One region of the Dysosmobacter sp. Sow4_B12 genome, then DNA from elsewhere that is predicted to be linked to it. Evidence: riboswitches for the same ligand, from Rfam matches in the RefSeq annotation. Region 1 holds a riboswitch; the other holds the start of a gene.
What was found. A riboswitch is a leader RNA that binds a small molecule or an ion and turns the genes downstream of it on or off. The one in region 1 is predicted to bind lysine.

Region 2: another riboswitch for lysine. It lies ahead of ACTQ4R_RS02860 (Na+/H+ antiporter NhaC family protein); the one in region 1 lies ahead of ACTQ4R_RS08200 (transporter substrate-binding domain-containing protein).

The regions. Positions count from the first base shown of each region.
Region 1 covers NZ_JBQKKR010000007.1:31,043-36,037, reverse strand. The annotation lists gene ACTQ4R_RS08215 (acyl-CoA dehydrogenase family protein) at 1-383, shown strand, start outside; gene ACTQ4R_RS08210 (FprA family A-type flavoprotein) at 412-1,629, shown strand; gene ACTQ4R_RS08205 (hypothetical protein) at 1,689-1,883, shown strand; lysine riboswitch at 2,063-2,232, shown strand; gene ACTQ4R_RS08200 (transporter substrate-binding domain-containing protein) at 2,341-3,195, shown strand; gene ACTQ4R_RS08195 (amino acid ABC transporter permease) at 3,195-4,403, shown strand; gene ACTQ4R_RS08190 (amino acid ABC transporter ATP-binding protein) at 4,416-4,995, shown strand, end outside.
Region 2 covers NZ_JBQKKR010000001.1:553,320-558,314, reverse strand. The annotation lists gene ACTQ4R_RS02875 (DUF3783 domain-containing protein) at 1-333, shown strand, start outside; gene ACTQ4R_RS02870 (DUF523 domain-containing protein) at 330-764, shown strand; gene ACTQ4R_RS02865 (uracil-xanthine permease family protein) at 1,041-2,420, shown strand; lysine riboswitch at 2,541-2,718, shown strand; gene ACTQ4R_RS02860 (Na+/H+ antiporter NhaC family protein) at 2,792-4,531, shown strand; gene ACTQ4R_RS02855 (BTAD domain-containing putative transcriptional regulator) at 4,612-4,995, opposite strand, start outside.

The DNA.
Region 1 (4,995 bases):
CGGGCCAGCACCTCAAGGGTATCAAGGACGCCTCCACCATCGTGGCCATCAACATCGACCCCGGCGCCCGCATCTTTAAAAACTGCGACTACGGCATCGTGGGCGACGTCATGGAGATCCTGCCGCTGCTCACCGCCGCTCTGGACACCGGCGAAAAGCTGCCGGCTCCGCCCATGAAGAAGATGAAGCGGGCCGCTCCCAAAAAGACCGCCCAACCCCGGAAGATCTACATCTGCAACGGCTGCGGCCACGAGTACGACCCCGCCGTGGGCGATCCGGAAAACGACATCAAGCCCGGCACTGCCTTCAAGGACCTGCCGGAGGGCTGGGTGTGCCCCCACTGCGGCGAGACGGCGGAGCAGTTCATCGAGATCGAAGTGTAAAAAAGCGGCCTGAAAAGGAGGTATTTGTATGCATAATGTCCGTAAAGTCACCGAGGGCCTGTATTGGGTAGGTGCCAACGACCACCGCCTGGCCCTGTTTGAAAATATCCATCCCCTGTACCACGGCGTCAGCTACAACGCCTATGTGCTGCTGGACGAAAAGACCGTCCTGTTCGATACGGCGGACTGGGCCGTGGGCCGGCAGTTCATCGAAAACATCCAGGCCGTGCTGGACGGCCGGCCTCTGGATTACCTGGTCATCAACCACGTGGAGCCGGACCACGCCGCCTCCATTGAGGAGATTTTGTTGCGCTGGCCGGAGGTGAAGGTCATCACCTCTCCCAAGGCGGTCATCCTGCTGCACCAGTTCGGCTTCTCCTTTGCCGAGGGGCAGATCGAGGAGGTCCGGGAGGGCGACACCCGGTGCTTCGGCAGCCACACCATCGCCTTTGTGGCCGCGCCCATGGTCCACTGGCCGGAGGCCATGGTGTCCTTCGACACCACCAACGGCGTCCTCTTCTCCGCCGACGCCTTCGGCTCCTTCCGGGCTCTGGACGGCAAACTCTTTGCCGACGAGTTCGACTTTGACGGCGAGTGGCTGGACGACGCCCGCCGGTATTACACCAACATCGTGGGCAAGTACGGCCCCCAGGTCCAGGCGCTGTTGAACAAGGCGGCCAAGCTGGTGGGTCTGGACAATATCAAGTATATCTGCCCCCTCCACGGTCCCGTGTGGAGGAAGGACCTGGGCTACATCATCGACAAGTATGTCCACTGGGCCACCTACGAGCCGGAGGAAAAGGGCGTCATGATCGTCTACGCCTCCATGTACGGCAACACGGAGCAGGCGGCGGAGGTGCTGGCGTCCAAGCTGGCGGACCGGGGCGTCACCAACACCCGGCTGTACGACGTGTCCAGCACCCATGTCAGCTATCTCATCAGCGACCTGTTCAAATACAGCCACCTGGTACTGGCCTCCGTCACCTATAACCTGGGCATCTTCCCGCCCATGCACAACTTCCTGGCGGACATGAAGGCGCTGAACCTCCAGAAGCGCACCTGCGCCATCGTGGAGAACGGCTCCTGGGCGCCCCGCTCCGGCGCGCTGATGCGCAAGGCACTGGAGGACTTGAAAAACATGACGATTCTGGATGACGGCGTCACCATGGCTTCCTCCCTGCAGCGGCAGAATCTGGCGGACATGGACGCTCTGGCGGATGCTTTGGCGGCCTCTGTCAAGGAATGACTTTTTGAAAAAGGAATGCGGGACGCAAAAGCGTCCCGCATTCCTTTTTTCACAGGTATTTGCCCGGATGGACGATTTTTCCCTCCAAAGCGGCGGCGGCCGCCGCGGCGGGACTTGCCAGGAAGGTCCTGGCCTGGGGACTGCCCATGCGGGAGCCGCTGCTGTTGAACATCGCCGTGGTGTGGCGCAAGGATGTGTTCATCACCCGGGAGGCCCGGCAGTTCATCCGCTTCATGAAGTCCCGCATTGCGTAGCAACGGGCCGGAATCAGCGGAAATGCCGCGGCGCCGGTTTTCGTTTTGCACAAAATTTTTGACCGCTATCGTCCGTTCTTTGCCCTTTTCTGAAAAATACTTTTTTTGCCTTGACATCTGTTTTCAGCGGTAGTATCTTTTTTCCAACAATTTCAAACCGTCTCTGGTCCTTTGACCGAGACAATGGTAGAGGCGCAGCGTACATCAGTACCCACCGCTTCCGGAGCAGGAACTCCGGGTGGGGAAAGGGTCCGCTGCCGAAGTGAAGGGCGCTTCCTGCGGCGCGCTTTGCTGGGCCGTCAGAGAACATCTGGCGGACTGTCACAGTATGTGGAGCGCTATCATTGGCCGAAGCCTTCTTCCGGGAGGCAATTTGTGTGTTTTCAACGCCAGCCATGGATGTTCCGCAACATCCATGGCTGTTATTTTTTCCCAAAGCAGAGAAAGGAAGAACGTTATGAACATGAAAAGAGTATTTGCCCTGCTGCTGACCCTGGCCATGGCGCTGAGCCTGGCCGCCTGCGGCGCCAAGAAGGAAGAGGCCCCCGCCGAAGCGGCCGAAGCTCCCGCCGAAGAACGCCGGCAGATCCGGGTGGGCATGGAGTGCGCCTACGCCCCCAACAACTGGCAGGAGGACACCGCCACGGACTTGAACGTGCCCATTGAGAACCTGCCCGGCTTCTACGCCGACGGCAACGATGTGCAGATCGCCCGCCACATCGCCGAGTATCTGGACGCCGACCTGGTGGTGGTGAAGCTGGCCTGGAGCGGCCTCATCGAGGCGCTGAACCAGGGCCAGATCGACATGATCATCGCCGGCATGGCGGACACCGAGGAGCGCCGCCAGTCCATCAACTTCAGTGAGCCCTATAAGACCACCGAGTACGGCCTCATGGTCAACGGCGACTCCGAGTACGCCGGCGCCACGTCCCTTTCCGACTTCGCCGGCGCCAGCGTCCTGGGCCAGAAGGACACCATGCTGGACACCGTCATCGACCAGATCGAGGGTGTCAACCACCTGCCCGCCGTGGACAGCGTGCCCAACCAGATCGCCCGCCTGGAGCAGCGGACCTGCGACGCCATTGTGGTGAACATGGAGAACACCCCCGGCTACCTTGCCACCAACCCCTCCTTCAAGGTCATCGAGTTCGCTGACGGCGAGGGCTTCACCCTGGGCTTCCGGGGCTCCTGCGTGGGCCTGCGGAAGGACGACACCGAGCTTCTGGACCAGGTGAACGCGGCTCTGGCGGAGCTCAGTGAGGAAGACCGGGCCGACATCCTGGCCGCCGCCAACGAGCGCCAGCCCAAGTGATGGCCATGAACAACACCCTCTCTTCCCTGTGTGCCATCCCCGGCGACGCCGCGGGATGGCTGCGGGGCCGGGTGTCCGCCCTGCGGCGCTTCGCCGGGGCGGACCACCCCTATGTCTATCTCTCCGGCAGCGCCTTGTCCCTGGCGGCGCTGCTGGTATACCTGTGCTCCCGGCGGTACGGCTTCTTTCTGAGCCGCACCGCTTTGGCCTGGGGCGCCCTGGCCCTGTGCGGCCTTTTCTGCCTGGTGTCTCTGGCGGCCCTCGTGAGCAAGCTGCGGCTGAAGCGCCGCTACCGCTCGCAGTCCCGCTTCTGCGCCCCCGCCGCCCGGCGGGCGGCCCGGTACGCCTCTTACGTTGTCTGGGCCGTGGCGGCCCTGGTGGCGGCGGACCGGCTCCATGTGCTGAGCCAGGTGGTTCGGGAGGTGACGGCCATGGACAGCAACCCCAGCCCCTTCTTCCAGGCCATGGTGTACATGTTCTACAACAGCCGCGCCCTGTTCCTGCGGGGCCTTTGGACTACGCTGCGGCTGGCCTTCTTCGGCACCATCTTCGGCTTTTTGCTGGCGGTGGGACTGGTGTTTCTCCGCATCCAGACGCCTAATAAGCGGGACCGGGACCATGTGAAGTTCGTGAAGATCCTGTGCAGTCGCTTCGCCGCCCTGTACGCCACCGTCATCCGGGGCACTCCCATGATGCTGCAGGCCTTTATCATCTATTACGCGGGCTTCAGCCTGTTCACCGCCCACACGGACCTCTCTGTCACGGAGATCAACAACGTCTGGAGCTTCTTCATCGCGGGCCTCACCACGGTGTCCTTAAACTCCGCCGCTTACCTGTCCGAGGTGCTGCGAGGCGGCGTGGAGTCCATCGACGCCGGCCAGACGGAGGCGGCCCGGTCCCTGGGCATGAGCCCCTGGATGACCATGATGAAGGTGGTGTTCCCACAGGCACTGAAAAACTCCATCCCCGCCATCGGCAATGAGATGATCATCAACATCAAGGACTCCTCCGTGCTCAACTGCATCGGCGTGGTGGAGCTGATGTACGCGGCCACCAGCGTCGCGGGCATCTACTATAAGAACCTGCCCAACTACGTCTCCGCCGCCATCATCTACCTCATCATGACCTGCTGCATCAGCGCCCTTTTGAATTACCTTTCCGCCCGCCTCAGCCTCAATACCTACCGGGGCGTGCCCAGTTCCAATTAAGGAGGTCAGACCATGGAACCGATTCTTTCCATCCGGGGACTGGAGAAGTCCTTCGGCCCCCTAAAGGTCCTCAAGGGCATCGACCTGGACGTGCAGAAGGGTGAGGTGGTGTGCATCATCGGCGCCTCCGGCTCCGGCAAATCCACCCTGCTGCGGTGCTTGAACCTGCTGGAGGAGCCGGACAGCGGCCACATCTGGTTCGGCGGCCAGGACTTGACGGACCTGTACGCCGACCTGGACTGCCTGCGCCAGCGCATCGGCATGGTGTTCCAGAGCTTCAACCTGTTCAACAACAAAAATGTGCTGGACAACTGCACCCTGGCCCCCATCTCCGTCAAGCACATCCCCCGCGCCCAGGCGGAGGAGACCGCCATCCGGCACTTGAAGGCCGTGGGCCTGGGGGACTTTGTCCACGCGGATTCCCGCCGCCTCTCCGGCGGCCAGAAGCAGCGGGTGGCCATCGCCCGGGCGCTGTGCATGGAGCCGGAGATCATGCTCTTTGACGAGCCCACCTCCGCCCTGGACCCGGAGATCGTGGGTGAGGTGCTGGATGTCATGAAGAACCTGGCCAAGGAGGGCATGACCATGGTGG
Region 2 (4,995 bases), on a different contig from region 1:
GCGCTGGAGACAGCGGTGAGCCCCCTCGGCGTGGAGCTGGTGCCTGTGGCCCGCAAGGATTACAACAAGCCCCTGGCGGTGCTGGCGGGGATGGATACCGCTCCCGGCCCCATGGCGGACTACGCCGGAGGGCCGCTGGGCGGGCGGATGATGGTGCTGTGCGGCCTGGAAAAGCAGCTGGACACGCTGCTGCCTGTCCTGGCGCGGTCGGGGGCAGGACCGGAGTGCCTAAAGGCGGTGCTGACGCCCCACAACCGGAACTGGAGCGGCGTGATGCTGTGGGCGGAGCTGCAAAAAGAGCACCGGGCCTTTCAGAAAGGCGGGCGGCAATGAACATCCTGGTCTCAGCCTGCCTGCTGGGGGTCCGCTGCCGGTACGACGGCGCCGAGAAGGCGCATCCGCTTATCGCCGCTCTGGCGGAGCGCCACACCCTGGTGCCCGTGTGCCCGGAGCAGCTGGGAGGCCTGCCGACGCCCCGTCCTCCGGCGGAGCGCCGGGGTGAGCGTGTGGTGACGGAGACCGGAGCCGACGTGACGGAGCAGTACCGGCGGGGCGCGGAGGAAGCGTTGAAGTTATGTAAACTATTTGACTGTCAGGCCGCTGTACTGAAAGAGCGCAGCCCCTCCTGCGGCCGCGGGCAGGTGTACGACGGCACCTTTACCGGCGCCTTGACCACCGGCGACGGCGTGACGGCGGCGCTGCTGGCCGCCCATGGCATCCCGGTTTACGGAGAGTCCCAAATTCCGGAGCTGCTGGAAGCATGACACCGGACGGAGCGCCCCAAAGGGCGCTCCGTCATTTTTTACAATTTCCGACACTTTTTTTATCCGAGGGTCATGGAAAAGGAATCTTGCAATGCGTCATACCTTTCTGTATAATAAGGCAAAATAGAGAAGGAGGGAACGTGAGATGCTGTATTTGATGCGTGGAATGTCCAAGGCGGTCGTTTCTTCCTTTTTGAATGGTTCCCCTGTTTGACCGGCATTGGTGCCGGTATTTTTTTTGCCAAAATTTTGTGGAGATATGAGAGGAGAAGCAACATGAAAGAAACAAAGACCCCCGTGGGCCAGCAGCCCATCCGGGATGCCCGTGCCCTGGGCGTACCCAAGATGCTCATTCTGGGCCTGCAGCACATGTTCGCCATGTTCGGCGCCACGGTGCTGGTTCCCATTCTGGTGCAGAGCTATGGCCTGCCCCTGTCCATCCAGACCACGCTGTTCTTCGCCGGCTTCGGCACGCTGTTTTTCCACGTCTGCACCCGGATGAAGGTCCCCGCCTTCCTGGGCTCCTCCTTTGCGTTCCTGGGCGGCTTTGCCGCCATGGGTGCCATGGACAGCGGCATTTACGCCGCCATGGAGCCTGCTGAAAAGCTGCAGTACGCCTGCGGCGGCATCGTAGTGGCAGGCCTTTTGTACGTGCTTCTGGCTGCCATTATCAAAGCGGTAGGCGTCCACCGGGTCATGCACTATCTGCCTCCCGTGGTCACCGGCCCCATCATCATTCTGATCGGCTTGAATCTGGCCCCCTCCGCCGTGTCCAACGCCTCCTCCTGCTGGTGGCTGGCCCTGCTGTCCATCGCAGTCATCGTGGTGGCCAACATCTGGGGCAAGGGCATGATCAAGATCATCCCCATCCTGCTGGGCGTGGTCATCTCCTATGTGGTGGCGCTGGTGTTCCGCATGGTGGATTTCTCCGGCCTGGATGTGCAGGGCCTCTTCGGCGGTACCACGCCCCTGCTGGGCTTCCAGCCCTTTGTGACGAACTTCTCCGGCAGCGTGGCCAAGTTTGATGTCTCCGCCATCCTGGTGATGGCCCCCATCGCCATCGCCTCCATGATGGAGCATATCGGCGACATGTCCGCCATCTCCGCCACCGTGGGCGAGAACTTCATCGAGGACCCCGGCCTGCACCGCACCCTCATCGGCGACGGCATCGCCACATCTCTCTCCGCCATGTTCGGCGGCCCCGCCAACACCACCTACGGTGAGAACACCGGCGTGCTGGTGCTCTCCCGGGTCCATGACCCCAAGGTCATCCGCCTGGCCGCCCTGTATGCCATCATCCTGTCCTTCAGCCCCGCCTTCGCCTATCTGGTCAACACCATCCCCACGGCCATCATCGGCGGCGTCAGCTTCATCCTGTACGGCATGATCTCCGCCATCGGCGTGCGGAACGTGGTGGAGAACCAGGTGGACTTCACCAACAGCCGCAACCTCATCATCGCCGCTGTCATTCTGGTGTGCGGCCTGGGTTTCACCGGCGGCCTGACCTTCCAGGTGGGCGGCGCCTCCATCACGCTGACCTCTCTGGCCATTGCCGCCATCGCCGGCATCGTGCTCAACGCCATCCTGCCCGGCAACGACTTCCACTTCGGCAAGAGCGCCAACTCCGACGCCTCCGCCAATCTGGGCCAGTATTGATCCCACGTTTCCGCCGGGGCGCCGTGAAAGCGGCGCCCCGGCTTTGTTTTCCAAGGAAAAACAGCGGAATTTGGAAAAGCCGGTTGACTTTTCCAAAAACTTTTATATAATGAACACACCAAGCATGATAGAGGCGCGGACGTCAAGAGTAGTCCTTCCCATATGGACAGGTCCTGGGAGAGAGGAAAGGGACTTTCGCCGAGGCTGTGTGGTGCCGCCTGTGGCGCACGGAGCCGGGCCGTGGGAGAATATCCCGCGGACTGTCGTCCCCTTCCCGGGACGGAGCGCTGTCGTGGGTCCATACGTACTGCTGAGCGTATGAAGTCATGACAGAAGTCATGACTTCATTTTTTATGAGGAGAGAGAACGTGATGAGAAATCTAAAGCGACGGCTGCTGCCTTTGCTGACAGCGGTGCTTCTGCTGTGCACGGCCATGACCGTCACGGCCTTTGCCGCGGACCCCACCGAGGAAACCGGCACCAAGATGATCGAATGTCCCGACTGCGGCACTCTCGGTGTCGTCCTGACGGACGAGGGAACTGTCGCCGCGTGCGAGAGCTGCGGGGGAAGCGGCTATGTGGAATCCCCCAGCCGGTTCTTCAACACCGTCTGGTCCCTGCTGCCTCCCATCATCGCCATTGCCCTGGCTCTGATCACCAAGGAAGTGTACAGCTCCCTGTTCATCGGTATCCTGGTGGGCGGATTGCTGTATTCCAACTTTGCCTTTGAGAGCACCATCCTGCATGTGTTCAACGACGGAATCGTGGCTTCCGTTACCGACAGCTATAACATGGGCATTCTGATCTTCCTGGTGATCCTGGGTACCATGGTGTGCTTGATGAACAAGGCCGGCGGCTCTGCCGCCTTCGGCCGCTGGGCGGAGAAGAACATCAAGAGCCGGGTGGGTGCGCAGCTGGCCTCCATCCTACTGGGCTGCTTGATCTTCATTGACGACTATTTCAACTGCCTGACCGTGGGCAGCGTTATGCGTCCCATTACCGACAAGCACAACATCTCCCGCGCCAAGCTGGCTTACATCATCGACGCCACCGCCGCCCCCGTGTGCATCATCGCCCCCATTTCCTCCTGGGCCGCCGCCGTGGCCGGCTTTGCTGAGGACGGACAGGGTTTCAACCTGTTCCTGCGGGCTATCCCCTATAACTACTACGCCCTGCTGACCATCGTGATGATGGTGGGCCTGGTGGTGATGAAGGTGGACTTCGGCCTGATGAGCACCTTCGAGCGCAATGCCATTGAGACCGGTGACCTGTTCTCCGGACCTAACCCCTATGCCTCCGCTGATGAGAGCGTAGAAGAGGGTAAGGGCCGGGTGCTGGACCTGGTACTGCCCGTGGTGATGCTGATTATCTGCTGCGTTATCGGCATGATCTACTCCGGCGGTTTCTTCGAGGGTGAGGACTTCATCACCGCCTTCTCCAACTCCGATGCCTCTGTGGGCCTAATGCTGGGCTCCGCCTTTGCTCTGGTGTTCTCGTTTATTTACTTCCTGATCCGCCGCTCTATGAAGTTCAAGGATATGATGAGCTGCATCCCCGAGGGCTTTAAGGCCATGGTGCCCGCCATCTTGATCTTGACCTTTGCCTGGAGCCTAAAAGCCATGACCGACTCCCTGGGCGCCAAGTTCTTCGTTCGGGACTTCGTCCGCACCTCCGCCACCGGCGTGCAGATGCTGCTGCCGGTTATCGTGTTCGTCATCGGCTGCCTGCTGGCCTTCGCCACCGGCACCTCCTGGGGCACCTTCGGCATCTTGATCCCCATCGTGCAGAACGTGTTCTCCATGGATAACCCCATGGCTATCATCTGCATCTCCGCCTGCATGGCCGGCGCCGTCTGCGGCGACCACTGCTCTCCCATTTCCGATACCACCATCATGGCCTCAGCCGGCGCCCAGTGTGACCACGTGAACCATGTGTCCACCCAGCTGCCTTATGCCGTCACCTGCGCGGTGGTGTCCGGCATCACCTATCTGATCGCCGGTATACTGGCCCAATTCGGCGCTCCCGGCATCCTAAGCCTGCCCATCGGCATCGTGCTGATGCTGGCGACTCTGCTGGTCATCAAGACCCGCCACAGCAAAAAGAAAATTTGAAAAAAGTCCGGTGCCGCGAAGAGCGGCACCGGACTTTTTGGGAAGAGCCGGGTGTGCGGCAGGCACACCCGGCTCTTTTTTCATAGATTGGGCTCCAGCGGCTGCACGGAGTAGTGCAGCTGGGCGGGAGAGTGGGGATACTGGCGGCAAAAGCCCTTGATGATGCGCTCACAGACCTTGCAGCTGTTTTCATAGTTGGCCTGGGGCAGCAGCAAAATGTACTGGGACACGCTGCACCGGGCAGCCACGTCACCCCTGCGGAGGCTGAAGCGGATCAGCTCCTGAAGGTTTTCCATGCAGCGGTCCAGGCTGCGCTTGGAAAGGTCGCCGCCCTGCTCGTCTGTGACAGACAGCAGGCAGATGTGAACGGCGGCGCCGCTGCGGGCGATGGACCGGGCTTCGGCGTGATAGATGATCTTGAAAAAATCGTAATCGCAGAACAGCGCGCCGCTGGCACCGTCCGG